Leptothrix cholodnii SP-6: one gene and its partner. The protein of the gene in region 2 interacts with the protein of the main gene of each other region in a pairwise test. Links are inferred from orthologs where the notes say so. Each region holds a gene or a part of one and is shown on either strand. Other genes may lie near its edges. The genes, in order: recO and recR.

Region 1 (8,977 bases), 1.5 Mb from region 2 along the record:
CGTTGAGGATCTCGCAGCTGCGCCAGCTCATCGGCTGGTGCAGGCCCAGGCCGATCGCCTTCGAGAACGCTTCCTTGGCGCTGAAGCGGGTCGCCAGATACGACAGGCCACGCGCCTCGACCTTGGCGCGGCGATAACGGAACACCTCGATCTCGCGTGGCCCCAGCACCCGCTCGGCGAAGCGGTCGCCGCGCCGCTGCAGCGTGGCGGCGATGCGGCGGATGTCGCAGATGTCGGTGCCGACGCCGTAGATCACGATCGAGCCGGCGCGAAGGCGTTCTGGATGCTGCGCTGGTAGGCGCGGATGGTCTCGGCGTAACCGAGTTCGAGCGCGTCGGCGATCAGCGCGTGGCCGATCGAGACCTCCAGCACACCCGGCACCGCGCGCAGGAAGTCGCTCAGGTTGTCGCGGTTGAGGTCGTGGCCGGCGTTGATCTCCAGCCCGACCGCGAGCGCCGCTTCGGCGCTGCGCACGAAGCCGTCCAGCACCTCGGCCTGGCGCACGGTGCCCCAGGCGCTGGCGTAGGTCTCGGTGTAGAGCTCGACGCGGTCGGCGCCGACCTCGCGCGCGGCGCGCATCGCCGACGGGTCCGGGTCCATGAACAGGCTGACGCGCACGCCCAGCGCGTGGCATTCGTCGATCAGCGGGCGCAGGCGCTCGGCGTCGTCAGGCGAATTTCCACCGAGTTGCCAACCGTGGTCGGAGGTGAACTGGTCGGTCGAGTCGGGCACGAAGGTGGCCTGATGCGGCCGCACGGCGCGGATCACGTCCATCAGGTTGTGGAACGGGTTGCCCTCGATGTTGTATTCGACCTGCGGCCAGGCCTTCAGCAGTTCGGCCAGGTCGGTGACGTCGTGGGCGCGGATGTGGCGTTCGTCGGGCCGCGGGTGCACCGTGATGCCCTGCGCGCCGGCTTCGAGCACGCAGGTGGCCGCGCGCGTCACGCTCGGGATGCCGAGGTGGCGGCTGTTGCGCAGCAGGGCCACCTTGTTGAGATTGACCGACAGGGCGGTGCGTGCGCCACGGGCGGCGGCTTCGGGGGCGACGAGCGGATTCATCGGGTCGGCAGCGCCGCGGCGCCTGCGGGTGATGGGAGTGATGGGGACGGAAGGCTCAGTCGAGCAGCTGCTGGACCTCGATCATCAGCGCACGGGTGCGCAGCGCCGAGGTGCCGAGATGATAGTGAAGCAGGCCGCGCAGCTGGCTCTTCAGTTCTTGCGGTGCCGCCAGGCAGGCGCGCTGCAGGGCGGCCAGATCGCTGTCGTGCAGCGCCGCCTGCAGGGCGACCAGCGCGCTGCCGGCGATGCCGCTGTCGCGCGGGCCGGCGACGCAGACGCCCGCTTCGGCGTTCAGGCTGTGGCGGGCGTTGTCCTGCACCGGCGTCTGGGTGGCGGTGACGAGGTGGAGCTCGGGCAGCACGCCGGAGTCGGACAGCAGCCGGATCTCGAAAGCGCGCAACGCCGCGGCCACGCCGGCGTCGTCAGGCCCGCTGAGCGCGGGCAGGGTGGCGGCGTAGGCGTCGAAAAGATGCGGGTGCGGGTCTTGCCGGGCCAGGCCGCGCAGCAGGATCTCGTTGAGGTGCATGCCCGCCAGCAGCGCGGCGCCACCGGGCATCGCGCCGCCGCCGGCCCATTCGGCGCTGCGCAGCAGCTGCACTTCGGCGCCGTCCTCGATGCGCTTGCTGCCGAGGGCGATGTTCAGACGCTGGAACGGCAGCAGCACGCAGCGCAGCTGCGAGTACGGCCGCTTGGCGCCCTTGGCCACCGCCGAGATGCGGCCGAGTTCGCGCGTGAACAGCTCCAGGATCAGGCTGGATTCGCTCCAGTCGTGGTGGTGCAGCACATAGGCCCCGAGCTGGGCCGGCGCGGCACGGCGGGTCGCCATGCCTTATTCGTAGCCGTAGCTCTTGAGGCGCTTCTCGTCGTCGGCCCAGCCGGAGCGCACCTTGACCCACAGCTCCAGGAAGACCTTGCAGTCGCCCAGCTTCTCGAGCTCGACCCGTGCTTCAGTGCCGATGCGCTTGAGGCGCTCGCCGCCGTCGCCGATCACGATGCCCTTGTGCGAATCGCGCTCGACGATGATGGTCGCGGCGATGCGGCGCAGCCGGCCTTCTTCTTCGTACTTGTCGATCTGCACCGTCGAGGTGTAGGGCAGCTCGTCGCCGGTGAGGCGGAAGAGTTTTTCACGGATCAGCTCGGCGGCCAGGAACTTGTCGCTGCGGTCGGTCAGCGCGTCTTCGTCGTAGTACCAGGGCTGCTCGGGCAGGTAGGGGCGCACGATGTTGAGCAGGCGCTTGGTGTCTTCTTCCTTCGTCGCCGTCAGCGGCACGAATTCGGTGAACGGGTGGCGCGCCTGCATCTGCTGCAGCCAGGGCATCAGGTCGGCGCGGCGCTGCACCATGTCGAGCTTGTTGGCCACCAGCAGCGTCGGCCGCCCGGGCGGCAGCAGCGCCAGCACCTTGGCATCGTCGGGGCCGAAGCGGCCGGCCTCGACCACGAACAGCACCACGTCGACGTCACCCAGCACCGACTGCACCGTCTTGTTGAGGTTGCGGTTGAGCGCCGAGGTGCCGCGGTTGGTGTGGCGGGTCTGGAAGCCCGGCGTGTCGACGAACACGAACTGGGTGTCGCCGTGGGTGCAGATGCCGGTGATGCGGTGGCGCGTGGTCTGCGCCTTGCGCGAGGTGATGCTGACCTTCTGCCCGATCAGCGTGTTGAGCAGCGTCGACTTGCCGACGTTGGGCCGACCGACGATGGCGATCAGGCCGCAGTGCGGGTTCTCGTGCACGATCGCAGCGGTCTCGTCGCCGTCGTCCTCGGGCTCGTCGGTGTCGTCGGACTCGTCCGGGTCCTCGATGTCTTCCGGTTCGTCGGACGCGTCGAGTTCGTCGGCGTCCGGTGGCAGCATGTCTTGGGGATCGATGGGGTGGGTCATTCGGGTGTCGAGCTGAGTTGTTCGAGCACCAGGCGCGCGGCTTCCTGTTCGGCGGCACGGCGCGAACGGCCTTCACCACGCGCTTCGATGCCCGGGCCGGCGACGCTGCAGACGACCACGAAGGTCTGGTCATGGGCGCGGCCGCGGGTGGTTTCGATGCGGTATTCGGGCACGCTCTGGCGACGTGCCTGGAGCCACTCCTGCAATTGGGTCTTGGCGTCCTTGGCCCAGGCCTGCGTCACGGTTTCGGACACCAGCGGTTCGAACAGCCGTCGCACCAGCGCCTGCGCGGCTTCATAACCGGCGTCGCGGTAGACCGCGCCGATCACCGCCTCCATGGCGTCGGCCAGGATCGACGGCCGCTGCGCGCCACCGGCACGCGCCTCGCCGTCGGACAGCCGCAGCACCGCCGGCAACTGCAGCGACAGCGCCAGGCGATGCAGCATGTCCTGGCGCACCAGGTGGGCGCGCACGCGGGTCAGGTCGCCTTCGGGTGAATCGTCGAACTGGTCGAACAGCAGGTCGGAGACCGTCATGTTCAGCACCGCGTCACCGAGGAACTCGAGCCGCTCGTTGTGGTCGGCCCCGTGGCTGCGGTGCGAAACCGCGCGCAAGAGCAGGGACTGGTCACGGAAGACGTGACCGAGGCGAGCCTGAAGGGTGTCGAGCGGGTAGGTGGACAAGGTGCGGTGCGGGTGGGTTGAGGCAGCGTCAGCTCGAGCTGCCACTGTATTTGATCAGCAGGTAGACCGAACCGAACAGTTCGATCTCCTTGTCGTAGGCGAAGCTGACGATCACGCGATCGTTGTCCTTGCGGACCTGCAGGTCCTTGCCCGAGATCGCGGTGATCGAGTACTCGATGTTCTTGTAGCGGTCGAACGCGGCGCGGATCTCCGGCACGGTGTTGCCGCCGGTGATCGCGACCTTCTCGACCGCCGTGCGGATCGTGTAGTACTCGTTGATCGTGGGCACCACACGCAGGGTGACCAGTCCGACCATCGAGATCACGATGGCCCAGAACATCAGGCCGATCAGCGTGATACCGCGTTGGGTACGCGTGTTCAGCGCTCGCATGGGGGTCATTGCAGATCTCCTGGACATTCTCGGGTCAGGCATGGCGCCGGATTTTCAACGGAAAAACCCGATGCGCTTGAGGTCGCTGAAGTTCATCCAGACGAAAAAGGCCCGTCCGACGATGTTCTCATCCGGCACGAAACCCCAGTAGCGCGAATCTTCGGAGTTGTCGCGGTTGTCACCCATCATGAAGTAGTGACCCGGCGGCACTTTGCAAGTGACGCCGTCGGAGGTGTAGCGGCAGGCCTCGGACTGCGGGAACTGGCGCCCGCGCATCGCGTAGCTCGACGGCATCTGCGGGTCGACCAGCAGGCGGTGGGTGGTCGGGCCCAGATCGGCGCGGAACTGCTTGGAGAAGGTACGGCGGTCTTCGTCGTAGTAGTCGTCGAGCTGCTCCAGCGGCACCGGCTTGCCGTTCAGGCTGAGCTTCTGGTTGATGTAGCTGATCTCGTCGCCGGGCACGCCGACCACCCGCTTGATGAAGTCGATGCTCGGGTCGACCGGGTAGCGGAACACCATCACGTCGCCGCGCTGCGGGTCGTTGATCGGGATGATCTTCTTGTTGATCACCGGCAGGCGCACGCCGTAGTGGAACTTGTTGACCAGGATGAGATCGCCGATCTCGAGCGTCGGGATCATCGAGCCCGACGGGATCTTGAACGGCTCGAACAGGAACGAGCGCAGCACGAAGACCATCAGGATCACCGGGAACAGCCCGGCGGTCCAGTCCAGCCACCAGGGTTGCGCCAGCACCTTGTGGCGCGCCTCGTCGATGTCGCCATCCACCTTGGCGATGCCCATGCGCTGCAGGTCGGCACGCCGCAGCGTGTCTTGACGGGCCAGGTTTTCAGCGGCGGCGAGCCGACGCGGCAGGAAGTGGAAGCGCTCGGCCAGCCAGTAGGCCAGGGTCACGACGGTCAGGCAGAAGAGCAGCAGCGAGAAATTGCCACTCCACTTGCCGAGATACCAGCCCATGCCGTAGAAGACGAGGCCGGCGTACAGAATGCCAGTGAGGGTTCCCATCGATGATCCGGTTCGGTCAGTCTTCGACCTGCAGGATCGCGAGGAAAGCTTCCTGCGGCACCTCGACGGAGCCGATCTGCTTCATGCGTTTCTTGCCGGCCTTCTGTTTTTCGAGCAGCTTGCGCTTGCGACTGATGTCGCCGCCATAGCATTTTGCCAGCACGTTCTTGCGCAACGCCTTGATGTTCTCGCGGGCGATGATGTTGGCGCCGATCGCCGCCTGGATCGCCACGTCGTACATCTGGCGCGGGATCTGCTCGCGCATCTTGGCCGCCACCGCGCGGCCGCGGTACTGGCTCTGCGCGCGGTGCACGATGATCGACAGCGCGTCGACCCGGTCGCCGTTGATCAGGATGTCGACCTTGACGACGTCCGACGCCCGGTATTCCTTGAACTCGTAGTCCATCGAGGCGTAGCCGCGCGACACCGACTTCAGCTTGTCGAAGAAGTCGAGCACGATCTCGGCCAGCGGCATCTCGTAGGTCAGCATGACCTGGCGGCCGTGGTAGGCCATGTTGAGCTGCACGCCGCGCTTCTGGTTGGCCAGCGTCATGACCGGGCCGACGTAGTCCTGCGGCATGTACAGGTGCACGGTGACGATGGGCTCGCGGATCTCGGCGATCTTGCCCACTTCGGGCATCTTCGAGGGGTTCTCGACCTCGATCACGTCGCCGCCGTTGAGCTGCACCTCGTAGACCACGCTCGGCGCGGTGGTGATCAGGTCCTGGTCGAACTCGCGTTCGAGCCGCTCCTGCACGATCTCCATGTGCAGCAGGCCCAGGAAGCCGCAGCGGAAGCCGAAGCCCAGCGCCTGCGACACCTCGGGCTCGTAGCGCAGCGAACTGTCGTTGAGCTTGAGCTTCTCGAGCGCGTCACGCAGCTGGTCGTATTCGCTCGCTTCGGTCGGATACAGGCCGGCGAAGACCTGCGGCTGGATTTCCTTGAAGCCCGGCAGCGCCTCGGCGGCCGGGCCGGCGTTGTTGGGCAGCTTCTTCTCGAGCGTGACGGTGTCGCCCACCTTGGCCGCCTGCAGCTCCTTGATGCCGCAGATGATGAAGCCCACCTCGCCGGCCTTGAGCGCCTCGCGGTTCTCGCTCTTGGGCGTGAACACGCCCAGGTGCTCGATCGGATAGACCGAGTTGGTCGCCATCATGCGGATGCGCTCGCCCTTGCCGAGCGTGCCGTCGACCACCCGCACCAGCATCACGACGCCGACGTAGTTGTCGAACCAGCTGTCGACGATCATCGCGCGCGGCGGGCCGTCGGGGTTGCCCTTGGGCGGCGGCATGCGGGCGATGACGGCCTCGAGGATCTCGTCGATGCCCATGCCGGTCTTGGCCGAGCAGGGGATCGCGTCGTCGGCGTCGATGCCGATCACGTCCTCGATCTCGGCCTTGGCGTTGTCGGGATCCGCGTTGGGCAGATCCATCTTGTTGAGCACCGGCACCACCGTGACGCCGAGGTCGAGCGCGGTGTAGCAGTTGGCCACCGTCTGCGCCTCGACGCCCTGGCTGGCGTCCACCACCAGCAGCGCGCCTTCGCAGGCCGACAGCGAACGGCTGACTTCATAGCTGAAGTCGACGTGCCCGGGGGTGTCGATCAGGTTCAGGTTGTAGACCTGACCGTCGCGTGCCTTGTACTGCAGCGCAGCGGTCTGGGCCTTGATCGTGATGCCGCGCTCGCGTTCGATGTCCATCGAGTCGAGCACCTGGGCCTCCATCTCGCGATCGCTGAGGCCGCCGCACCGCTGGATGATCCGGTCGGCCAGCGTGCTCTTGCCGTGGTCGATGTGGGCGATGATCGAAAAATTGCGGATGTGGTCCATGGGTCGTCGAGACGCTCGGCGGCTCTAGCCACAACGGTGTCGGCAACACCTTGTCGGCTCAGATCGTGCAGCGATGTGAAGGCGCGCGGCGCCGGGGCAGAAACAAAAAAAAGGCACGCCCAAGAGATGACGCGCCTTCCAACAAAAAGGTATGGCAACTGCTTTGTTGGGACTTTATTGTAGCCAAAACCTCCCGGCGCAAGCAGTCCGGGCGGTTGGTGCCGGCTGCGATCAGGGCCAAGGTGGTGAGGGTTTCCGGCCGCGGTGGGCCCTCGTCCGCCGGGCGTGGGGCGTCCGGCAGGCGGGTGTTTCGTCAGTTCAGGGCGTGCCTGGATGCGTTCAAGAAGGCGTCGGAAATCCGACTGGCGTGCTGCGGTTTTCTTCGATGTGAAATCCCCGTTCGGGCGTCGAGGGATTCGAGCCGATGGCGCAGCACGCCGGATCGCTCATTTGCCGGGCCGGATCACCGCGTACTGGGCCCACTCGCCGCGGCGGAACAGCAGGTTGACCGGCTTGCTCTTGTCGAGCTTGCCGACCACCGCCTCGAACTGGCGCAGGTTGGTGATCTCGGTGTTGGCCACCGCCAGGATGATGTCGCCCTCGCGCAGGCCGGCCCGCCCGCCCGCGCCGTCCACCGCGTCGACCCGCACGCCGCCCTTGACCTTGAGCTCCTCGCGCTGCTTGGCACTCAGGTCGCTCACCGTCAGGCCCAGCAGGCTGACCGTGGCGGGTGCGGCCGGCTTGGCCGGTGCGGGCTCGGTGCTGGCCGGCCTGGCGGCGGCTTCGGCTTCGAGCTCGGCGACGGTGACGCTGAGATCGCGCATGCTGCCGCGGCGGAACACCTGGATCGTGGTCTTGGTGCCCGGTGCGGTCTTGCCGACCAGGCGCGGCAGGTCGTTCCACTTCTCGACCGGCTTGCCGTCGAAGCGCGTCACGATGTCACCGGCTTCCAGGCCCGCCTTGCCGGCCGGGCTGCCGTCCTCGACCGAGCGCACCAGCGCGCCGGCCGCCTTGCCCAGGCCGAGCGACTCGGCCACGTCCTTGGTGACCTCGCCGATCTGCACGCCGATGCGCCCGCGCACCACCCGGCCGCTGGTGCGCAGCTGGTCGGCCACGCGGCTGGCCTCGTCGATCGGGATCGCGAACGAGATGCCCATGTAGCCGCCCGAGCGGCTGTAGATCTGCGAGTTCACGCCCACCACCTCGCCGCGCAGGTTGATCAGCGGCCCGCCGGAGTTGCCGGGGTTGATCGCCACGTCGGTCTGGATGAACGGCACCAGGTCGCCGGTGTCACGCGCCTTGGCGCTGACGATGCCGGCCGTCACCGTGTTGTCGAGATCGAAGGGCGAGCCGATCGCGATCACCCATTCGCCGACCTTGAGACGGCTGACGTCGCCCAGGCGCACCGCCGGCAGGCCGGTGGCGTCGAGCTTGAGCACCGCGATGTCGGTGCGCTTGTCGGCGCCCACCACGCGGGCCTTGAACTCGCGCTTGTCGGTCAGGCGCACCGTGACTTCGTCGGCGCCCTCGACCACATGCGCGTTGGTCATCACGAAGCCGTCGCTGCTGACGATGAAGCCCGAGCCGACGCCGCGCGGCACCGCTTCTTCTTCGCTCTGGCCCTGGCCGGGCGGCCCCTGACGTGGGCCCTGGCGCGGGATCGGCACGCCGAAGAAGCGGCGGAAGAACTCCTGCATCTCCTCGTCGGCCGGGTTGTCCGAGCGCGCCGTGCGGGCCTTGGCGGTGGTGCGGATGTTGACCACCGCCGGGCCGACCTGCTCGACCAGTTCGGTGAAGTCGGGCAGTCCGCGCACCAGCGGTGCCGCCGCGCCGGCCTGGGCAGCTGCAGCCTGCGCGCCGCCCGACTGGGCCAGGGCCGGTGTCGGCAGCAGGCACGCCGCCGTCAGCAGGGGGGCGAGCCAGCGCAGGGCGGCAACGCTGCGAGGGGTGGAATCGGATCGCTTGTGCACGCTCGTGCGCGACGAATGTTCAGACATGCAAACCTCTCTGTTTGAGATCAGCGTAACAGGGCACGGTCTTTGTTGGCGCCGCGGGGCCGATTTCAAGCCCCCGCCGCGACGGCTGCGATCGCCCCGGCTGCGCCGCCGTGCGCAGCGGCC
Region 2 (8,912 bases):
TGCCCGGCGTGACGAGAAAGCGCCGCAGCGTCTTCTTCAGCGAGCGGTGCAGCCTGAACTGCGCCACCTGCAGCACCATGCGCGGGTCGGTGCTCCACCACAGCACCGGCTGGCCCTGGCTGTACCACGGGAAGATGCCCAGCCGGTAGGCCATGCGCAGCCGCGCCACGCTGAGCTGCCCGCCCGCGCACAGCAGCCCCGGCGCCTCGCTGTCGGGGCCCAGCGCGAGGCGGGTGGGCGGGAAGGGCGCGCTGTCGCTGTCGTCGGGCAGCCAGGGGATCATGCCGATGCCGATGCGGCTTGCGGGGCGACGGGCGCGGCCGGGTTCAACGCAGCTGCAGGTCGTCGTTGCCGAACTCGATGTCCAGCGGCTCGATCTGCAGGCGCTTGGCACCGGCCTCGACCTCGCCGGCCACCCAGGCCGCGATGCCCTGCGCGCGGGCGATCTCGACCGTGCGCTCGGCGTCTTCGGCGGCCACGAAGATCGCGAAACCCGCGCCCATGTTGAGCGTGCTGTAGGCCTCGCGGTCGTCCTGCTGCGCCTGCTGCTGGATGAAGCGCAGCACCGGCGTCACCGGCGGCACCGTGTGGATGCGGTAGCTCAGTTCGGCCGGATGGCGCAGCAGCTTGCGCCAGCCGTGGCCGGTGATGTTGGCGCAGTAGTGCGGCGTGATGCCGGCCTTGAACAGCGCCTCGGTGACCGGCGAATAGAGCGTGGTGGGCGCCAGCAGCGCCGCGCCGTACGTCAGCCCGGGGGCGATCTCGGTCAGGTAGCCGTCGGGCAGGCGCTCGACCAGCTTGCGCGCCAGGCTCAGGCCGTTGGCGTGGATGCCGCTCGACGCCAGCAGCACGATGGCGTCGCCGGCGGCGAGCTTGTCGCCCACCGACAGGCGCTCCTTCGGGTTGATCAGGCCGGTGCACGAGGCCGCCAGGTCGATGCGGCCTTCTTCGACGATGCCGGCCAGCGCCGGGGTTTCGCCGCCGCCCCAGGCGACCTGGCAGACCTCGCAGGCGCGCTTCCAGCCGGCCACCAGCGCCTGCGAGCGCTGGTCGTCGCCGAACCAGTCGGAGCCGCCGGCGGCCCAGTAGGCCTGCACCACCAGCGGCGTGGCGCCGACCGTGATCAGGTCGTTGATGGCCATCGCGATGGTGTCTTGCGCGATGGCGTCGTACCAGCTCTTGCCGGTCAGGCGCGCCATCTCGTCGGCGACGAGCGTCTTGGTGCCCAGGCACTCGACGATCGAGGCGAGGTAGAACGGCCCGACGTCGACCACATAGGCCGATTCGCCGCGCGAGGCGGCCACTTCGGTGAAACCGTGGTGCGCCAGCTGGCTGGCGGTGGAGGCCGCGGCGCGCTGGGCCGTGACCTTGAGCGGGTCGATCAGGTCGTAGTTGACGCCGGCTTGTTCGTAGCTCAGGGTGCCGGTGGCGGCATCGCCCGGCATGGCCGAGGACGGGGTGGGGGAGGCGGAAGTCATGGGGAGCGATTATCGGGCACCCTAGAATCCTCTCCATGTCCTATATCGTCCTGGCCCGCAAGTACCGCCCGCGCAGCTTCGCCGAGCTGGTGGGGCAGGCGCACGTCGTGCAGGCCCTGAGCAATGCCCTGACGCAACAGCGTCTGCACCACGCCTACCTGTTCACCGGCACCCGCGGCGTCGGCAAGACCACCGTCTCGCGCATCCTGGCCAAGAGCCTGAACTGCGTCGGCGCCGACGGCCTGGGCGGCATCACCGCCACGCCATGTGGCGTGTGCAGCGCCTGCCGCGACATCGACGCCGGCCGCCACGTCGACTATGTCGAGCTCGATGCGGCGTCGAACCGCGGTGTCGACGAGATCAGCCAGCTGCTCGATCAGGCCGTCTACAAGCCGGTGGTGGGGCGCTTCAAGGTCTACATGATCGACGAGGTGCACATGCTCTCGACGACCGCCTTCAACGCGATGCTGAAGACGCTCGAGGAGCCGCCCGAGTACCTGAAGTTCGTGCTCGCCACCACCGATCCGCAGAAGGTGCCGGTGACGGTGCTGAGCCGCTGCCTGCAGTTCAACCTGCGGCCGATGGCCACCGAAACCGTCTTCGAGCACCTGCAGACAGTGCTGAACGCCGAATCGGTGCCGTTCGAGGATCCGGCGCTGCGGCTGCTGGCGCGTGGCGCGCGCGGCTCGATGCGCGACGCGCTGTCGCTCACCGACCAGGCCATCGCCTACGCCGGCGGCCACCTCGGCGAGGCCGCCGTGCGCCAGATGCTGGGTGCGGTCGACCGCGGTCATGGGGTGCGCATCGTCGAGGCGCTGGCCGCCAGCGACGGCGTGGCGCTGGTGCGCACGGTCGACGAGCTGCGCGCGCAGGGCCTGTCGGCCGCCGGCACGCTCGAAGAGCTGGCCGATCTGGCGCAGCAGATGGCGGTGCTGCAGGCAGTGCCGCAGGCGATCGACCCGACCCATCCCGACGCGGCGGTGCTGCAGGGCCTGGCGCCCTTGCTGCCGGCCGACGAGACCCAGCTGCTCTACAGCATCGCGCTGCACGGCCGTGCCGAACTGGCGCTGGCGCCCGATGAATACAGCGGCCTGGTGATGGTGCTGCTGCGCATGCTGGCGTTCCGGCCGGCCGGTGGTGCCGCTGCGTCGGCGGTCAGGCCGGCAGCCGCCGCGCCGATCGTCGCCGCAGCGCCCGTGCCGGCTCCGGCCGTGGCAGCCAGCCGCGAGCTGCTGCGCACCAGCGGCGCCGTCAGCAAGACGACGGTGCCATCGGTGGCGCAGGCACCGTCGGCCCCACCGGTCCGCCCGGAGCCGCCGCGCGCATCCCCGACCCCGATGGCTGCCCCGGTTGCTGCCCCGATGGCTGCCCCGACTGCGATCAGCGTGTCCGAACCGGCGCCACCGTTGCGTCCGGCGGCGGCGCCTGCTGCGGCAGCCGAAACGCCACCCTGGGACGACGAACCGCCCTGGGTGCGCGAAGAGTCCGAGTCATCGGACGGCGCCCGCCCGACCGCCCGCAACGAGAGCCAACCGCCATCGCCCGAAGTCGTCGACGCACCGCAGGCCGCCGACATCCCCGCGCCCCATCCGGCCCAGGCCCGCTGGCTGGCCACCGTGCAGCAGCTGCTCGCGCAGACCAAGGTCACCGGCCTGGTGCGTGAGCTGGCCTGGCAGGCCGAATGCACCGGCATCGACGACGCTGCCGATCCGGTCTGCTGGCAGCTGCGCGTCGAGCGCGAATCGCTGCGCCAGGCCAGCCACCGCGAGCGCCTGCAGGCCGCCATGAGCGAACTGCTCGGACAGCCGCAGCGGCTGGAGATCGACGTCGGTGCCGTCACCGACAGCGCCGCCCGCCGTGACGTGGCAGCCAGGTCGCAGGCCCAGGCGCAGGCCGAACGGGTGATCCGCAACGATCCGGTGGTGCAGCAGTTGCTGGCGCGCTACCCGAGCGCGCGCATCGTGCCGGGTTCGGTGCGGCCTCGCTGACGGTCAGACTCGCTTGCCCGTGGCCACGGGCCACCCCCGTTTCAACTTCCACTTTTCCATTTTCCATTCCAACCCCAAGGACACGCCATGATCAAAGGACAACTCGCCGGCCTGATGAAACAAGCCCAGGCGATGCAGGACAACCTGAAGAAGGCACAGGACGAACTCGCCAACGTCGAGGTCGAAGGCCAGTCGGGTGCCGGCCTGGTGAAGGTGGTGATGACCTGCAAGCACGACGTCAAGCGCCTGTCGATCGACCCGAGCCTGCTGGCCGACGACAAGGACATGCTCGAAGACCTGGTGGCCGCCGCCTTCAACGATGCCGTGCGCCGTGCCGAAGCGGTCAGCCAGGAAAAGATGGGCAAGCTCACCGCCGGCATGCCGCTGCCCCCGGGCATGAAGTTCCCGTTCTGATGACGGCGCGCAGGCGTCGGGACTCACGATGAAAGCCTCGTCCGGCGACGCCCTGGCGCACCTGGTCGAGGCGCTGCGCCGATTGCCGGGCGTGGGCGTGAAGTCGGCGCAGCGCATGGCGTATCACCTGCTGCAGCACGACCAGCCCGCCGCCTCGCAGCTGGCGCGCGCGCTGGATGCGGCGGTGCAGAAGGTGCAGCACTGCGAGCGCTGCCACACCTTCACCGAGCAGCCGGTGTGCGCCACCTGCCTCGACCCGCAGCGCGATCCGCATCAGCTGTGCGTCGTCGAGACGCCGGCCGACCAGGCCGCGGTGGAGCGCACCGGCAGCTACCGCGGGCTGTATTTCGTGCTGATGGGCAAGCTCAGCCCGCTCGACGGCGTGGGCGCGCACGACATCGGCCTGCCGGCGCTGATCGAGCGCGCCTTCGACGAGGTGGTGCAGGAGGTGATCGTCGCGACCAACTTCACCGCCGAGGGCGAGGTCACGGCGCACGTGATCGCCGAGGCCCTCAAGTCACGCGGCCTGCGCGTGACGCGGCTGGCGCGCGGCGTGCCGATCGGCAGCGAGCTCGAATACGTCGACCTCGGCACCATCGCGCACGCCTTCAGCGAGCGGCGCTGAAGCGGCCCGCCGAAGCAGCCGCATGCCGCGGCGGCTTCGGTTGCTTCAGTCGATTCACGGACGGCTGCTCGCCACCCTGACCGCCTTGGCCGGCGCCTGGGCACGGCGCACCTTGGTGGCCTTGGCCGGCTTGTTCGCCTTGTAGATCACCAGCGACTGGCCGGCGGCAAAGCGCGCGCTGGTCGACACCTTGTTCCATTGCGCCAGTTGCGCCGCGCTGATGCGATGGCGCTTGGCCACGCTGGCCACCGTGTCGCCCTTGCGCGCCTTGATCGCCACCTTCTTCATCGGCGGCAGATCCGGCGCCAGGCTCATGTAGGCGTTGTCGGCGACCTGCTCGGAGACGTCGACGCTGCGCCGCAGCGAGCGCGGCACCAGCAGGGTCGAACTGGCCTTGACCAGCATGCGCGGCGGGATGTGGTTGACCTCGCGCAGCACCGACTCGCTCACGCCGACCTGCCTGGCCGCATCGGCCGGGCGCATGGTGCGCGGCACGACCCAGGCGGTCCAGCTGGCGAGCGGGCCTTGATGGGCCTCGAGGCGGCGCACGAACGCATCGGCGTTGTCGTAGGGCAGCAGCACCTGCGGCGTGCCTGCGGCCAGGATGACGGGCTTGTTCATCGACGGGTTGAGCGCCTTGAACTCGTCGACGCCGAGACCGGCCAGCCGCGCGGCCAGCGCCACGTCGATGTCGCGCTTGATCGCCACGCTCATGAAATACGGGTGGTTCTCGAGCGCCGGCAGCGTCAGGCCGAAGGCGCGCGGGTTGGCGACGATGTTCTTGACCGCCTGCAGCTTGGGCACGTAGCTGCGCGTCTCGGCCGGCATGCGCAGGCTCTCGTAGCCGGTGGCCAGGCCCAGGCGCTGGTTGCGCGCGATGGCCCGGCTGACGTTGCCTTCACCCCAGTTGTAGGCGGCCAGCGCGAGGTGCCAGTCGCCGAACTGACGATGCAGGCGCGCCAGGTAGTCGAGCGCGGCGCGGGTCGAGGCCAGCACGTCGCGGCGGTCGTCGCGGAAATGGTTCTGCTTGAGGTCGAAATCGCGCCCGGTCGACGGGATGAACTGCCACATGCCCGACGCCTTGGCGACCGACATCGCCTGCGGGTTGAAGGCGCTTTCGATGAACGGCAGCAGCGCCAGCTCGCCGGGCATGCCGCGACGCTGGACTTCGTCGAGGATGTGGAACAGGTAGCGGCCGCCGCGCTCGGTCATGCGCTGCACGTATTCGGGGCGGGCGGCGTACCAGCGCTCGTGCTGCTCGACCAGCGCGCCGTCGAGATCGGGCATGCGGTAGCTGTCGCGCACGCGCTGCCAGAGGTCGAGGCGGGCCTGCGAGTCGTCGATCGGCGTCTGATCGGGACGCAGGATGTCGGTCGGTCGGCCGGCTGCATCGATGCCGTTTTCGGGCTCGGCCGGGGGCAGGGCGGCGCTGAGGATCTCGGAGCGGGCCAGCGGCCGGACGTCGACCGTGGCGCCGCCGTCGTCGGCATGGGCCGTGCCGGTCGGGTTGAGCGTGCGGGTCGCGGCCGGTTGCGGGCTGGTGGCGACGTCGCCGGCCCCGGGTGCGGCGGCGCTGGCGACCGGCGCGTTCTGGCCGTCCAGCGACGGCAGCGGCGCGAGCGGGCCTTCTTGCGGGCGCTGGGTGCGGGTCGAGACGGTGGTCAGCAGCGGCGGCGGCGGGATCTCGCTGGTGTTGGACAGCGAGGCCTGCGGGGCGGTCGCGCAACCGGCCAGCCAGCTGGCCAAGGCGACGGCGGTGAGTGCCAGACCGGCGCGTGCGGATGATTTCATCGGTAGGTGTTCTTCCAGGCTCTGATGGCGGCAAACACCGCCACCGGGTCGTGCGCATCGGCGCCACGCTCGCGCGCCGTCTCGATGACGGCGGCCTCGTGGCTGCGCAGAAAGGGGTTGATCTGGCGCTCCAGCGCGATCCGGCTGGGCAAGGTGGGGGTCCGGGTGGCGCGCAGGCCGAGGCAATGGGCCTCGTGCCGGGCGATCGCGGCATTGTCGGGCTCGACCGCACGCGCGAAGCGCAGGTTCGACAGCGTGTACTCGTGGGCGCAGCAGACGCGGGTGTCGCCGGGCAGCGCGGCCAGGCGCGACAACGACGTCAGCATCTGCGCCGGCGTGCCCTCGAACAGCCGGCCGCAGCCGGCCGAGAACAGCGTGTCGCCACAGAACAGCACCGGCTCGCCGATCGACGGCTGATCGGCCGCATCGATGAAGTAGGCGACATGGCCGGCGGTGTGGCCGGGCACGTCGATGACCTGCAGGGCCAGGCCGAGCACACGCACCGTGTCGCCATCGCGCACCGCGGTGACGGGCACCGGCATCGGCTCGCCCGCAGGGCCCCACACCGGCACCGGCCATCGCTGCAGCAGGGCGGCCAGGCCACCGACGTGATCGCCGTGGTGGTGCGTCACTAGAATGCCCGCCAGACGCAGCGACAGGCGCTCGAGCGCCGCAATCACCGGCGCAGCGTCACCCGGATCCACCACCACGCCCGCCTGGCCGTCATGGAGCATCCAGATGTAGTTGTCGTCGAAGGCGGGCAGCGCTAGTAGATTCATGGCGAAAGAGTCAGCAATTATAGGGATTGACGAGTGGCTGACGACCCCTCCGGGCCGCTATCTGGTCGCGTGGGAGCAGGCCCAGCTCGATCGCCTGGTGAGCAACATTTTCGGCTACCACGCGGTGCAACTGGGCTGGCCGGCGGTGCAGGGACTGCGCTGCAACCGCATGCGCCACCGCTGGCTGGTCAACGACGGACCCTTGAACGCGGGACTGGCCGCCAGCGCGCCCGCGCCGGTCGACGGCGCCGCGATCTGGCCACCCGGCCCGCTGCCGCTGAGCGTCATGAGCGACTACGAGACGCTGCCGTTTCCGTCCGCCAGCCTGGACCTCGTGGTCCTGCCCCACACGCTCGAACTTGCCGGTGATGCGCACCAGACCCTGCGCGAGGTCGAGCGGGTGCTGATGCCCGAGGGCCGGGTGGTGGTGATCGGTTTCAACCCCGCCAGCCTGTGGGGCGCCTACCAGGCCAGCGCCGACGTCGCAGGCCGGCTGGGCTGGGGCTCGGGCCCGGTCAGCAGCGGCACCGAACTGATCGGCTGGCGCCGCCTGCGCGACTGGCTGCGGCTGCTGGGCCTCGAGTTCGAGTCCGGCCGCTTCGGCTGCTATCGCCCGCCGTTCGCGACCGAGCGCTGGCTCGAGCGCTGCGCCTGGTTCGACGATGCCGGCTCGCGCTGGTGGCCGGTGCTGGGTTCGGCCTATGTGCTGGTGGCCGTCAAGCGGGTGCGCGCGATGCGCCTGATGGGTCCGGCCTGGCGCAAGAAGACCCAGGGCGCGACCGTTCCGGCGGCGGTCGCCCGGCATCACCACGAGCCCTGACGCGATTCGAGCCTCGAGGCTGGCGCTGGCCCGATACTTCGGCCTTTGAAAAATTAGCCCCATCCATGAGCATCGAATCGACAGCCGGCCCGCAAGCGGTCATCGCCAAACCCGAGGTGGTGATCTACACCGACGGCGCCTGCAAGGGCAACCCGGGCCCGGGCGGCTGGGGTGCCTGGCTGGTCAGCGGCGGGCATGAAAAGGAGCTCTGCGGCGGCGAGGCCAACACCACCAACAACCGCATGGAGATGATGGCGGTGATCGAGGCGCTGGCCAGCCTCAAGCGCAGCTGCCGCATCACGGTCTACACCGACAGCGCCTACGTCCAGAACGGCATCAGCAGCTGGATTCACGGCTGGAAGCGGCGCGGCTGGAAAACCGCCGACAACAAGCCGGTCAAGAACGTCGACCTCTGGCAGCGCCTGGATGCCTTGTCCACCTTGCACCAGATCGAGTGGCGCTGGGTCAAGGGCCATGCCGGCGACCCGGGCAACGAACGCGCCGATGCGCTCGCCAACCGCGGCGTCGAAGTCGCGCGCGCGCGCTGATCCCTGCCCGCGACGGGCCATTCGGTTTCGCACTGCCCGACCGCCGGTGGCTGCGCTTACATTTCAGCGTCAACCTCTTCAACGGCCCCTCCACGGGCCTGGCGCCCTGTGAAGATCACACAAAAACTGGTGGCCCTCGTGGGCCTGGTGGCCCTCGCCGGTGCGGCCTATTGGGTGCAGAACCGACCCGCCGGCACGAGTCCCGTCGCCGGCGAGGCAGCGGCGGGTGGGCCGGTGGCCGGCGCGGGTTCTGGCGCGGCCAAGGGGGCTCAGGGCCGATCCGGCAACGCGGGCGGGCCGGCACCGGTCGAGGTCGGCCAGGTGGTGTTGCGCCGGCTCGACGACGATGTGCACGCGGTCGGCAGCCTGCGCTCCAACCAGGGCGTGATGATGCGGCCCGAGGTGGCCGGCCGGATCATGAAGATCGGCTTCCAGGACGGCCAGCGGGTGCGCCGCGGCCAACTGCTGA

Evidence for each region.
Region 1: the proteins of recR (region 2) and recO interact in binary tests that used the Escherichia coli proteins (3 or more experiments, as listed by UniProt). The link is inferred for Leptothrix cholodnii SP-6 from one-to-one orthologs.

What each region holds. Positions count from the first base shown.
Region 1 is NC_010524.1:644,408-653,384, forward strand. The notes cover bases 1-2,956. They hold recO (DNA repair protein RecO), read right to left. Parts: upstream 1,886-2,956; coding sequence 1,115-1,885; downstream 1-1,114. Other genes in these bases: acpS (holo-ACP synthase), read right to left, coding at 1-256; LCHO_RS02995 (pyridoxine 5'-phosphate synthase), read right to left, coding at 253-1,059; era (GTPase Era), read right to left, coding at 1,889-2,908; rnc (ribonuclease III), read right to left, coding at 2,932-2,956. In the rest of the region: more of rnc, read right to left, coding at 2,957-3,618; LCHO_RS03015 (DUF4845 domain-containing protein), read right to left, coding at 3,647-4,018; lepB (signal peptidase I), read right to left, coding at 4,064-5,032; lepA (translation elongation factor 4), read right to left, coding at 5,049-6,857; LCHO_RS03030 (DegQ family serine endoprotease), read right to left, coding at 7,304-8,854. UniProt on the Escherichia coli protein: Involved in DNA repair and RecF pathway recombination.
Region 2 is NC_010524.1:2,137,690-2,146,601, reverse strand. Bases 2,816-5,706 are described here. They hold recR (recombination mediator RecR), read left to right. Parts: upstream 2,816-3,908; coding sequence 3,909-4,505; downstream 4,506-5,706. Other genes in these bases: LCHO_RS09900 (transglycosylase SLT domain-containing protein), read right to left, coding at 4,560-5,706; LCHO_RS09910 (YbaB/EbfC family nucleoid-associated protein), read left to right, coding at 3,554-3,880; dnaX (DNA polymerase III subunit gamma/tau), read left to right, coding at 2,816-3,466. Also shown: aat (leucyl/phenylalanyl-tRNA--protein transferase), read right to left, coding at 1-283; LCHO_RS09920 (AIR synthase-related protein), read right to left, coding at 327-1,478; more of dnaX, read left to right, coding at 1,514-2,815; more of LCHO_RS09900, read right to left, coding at 5,707-6,296; gloB (hydroxyacylglutathione hydrolase), read right to left, coding at 6,293-7,075; LCHO_RS09890 (class I SAM-dependent methyltransferase), read left to right, coding at 7,074-7,895; rnhA (ribonuclease HI), read left to right, coding at 7,961-8,443; LCHO_RS09880 (efflux RND transporter periplasmic adaptor subunit), read left to right, coding at 8,573-8,912. UniProt on the Escherichia coli protein: May play a role in DNA repair. It seems to be involved in an RecBC-independent recombinational process of DNA repair. It may act with RecF and RecO.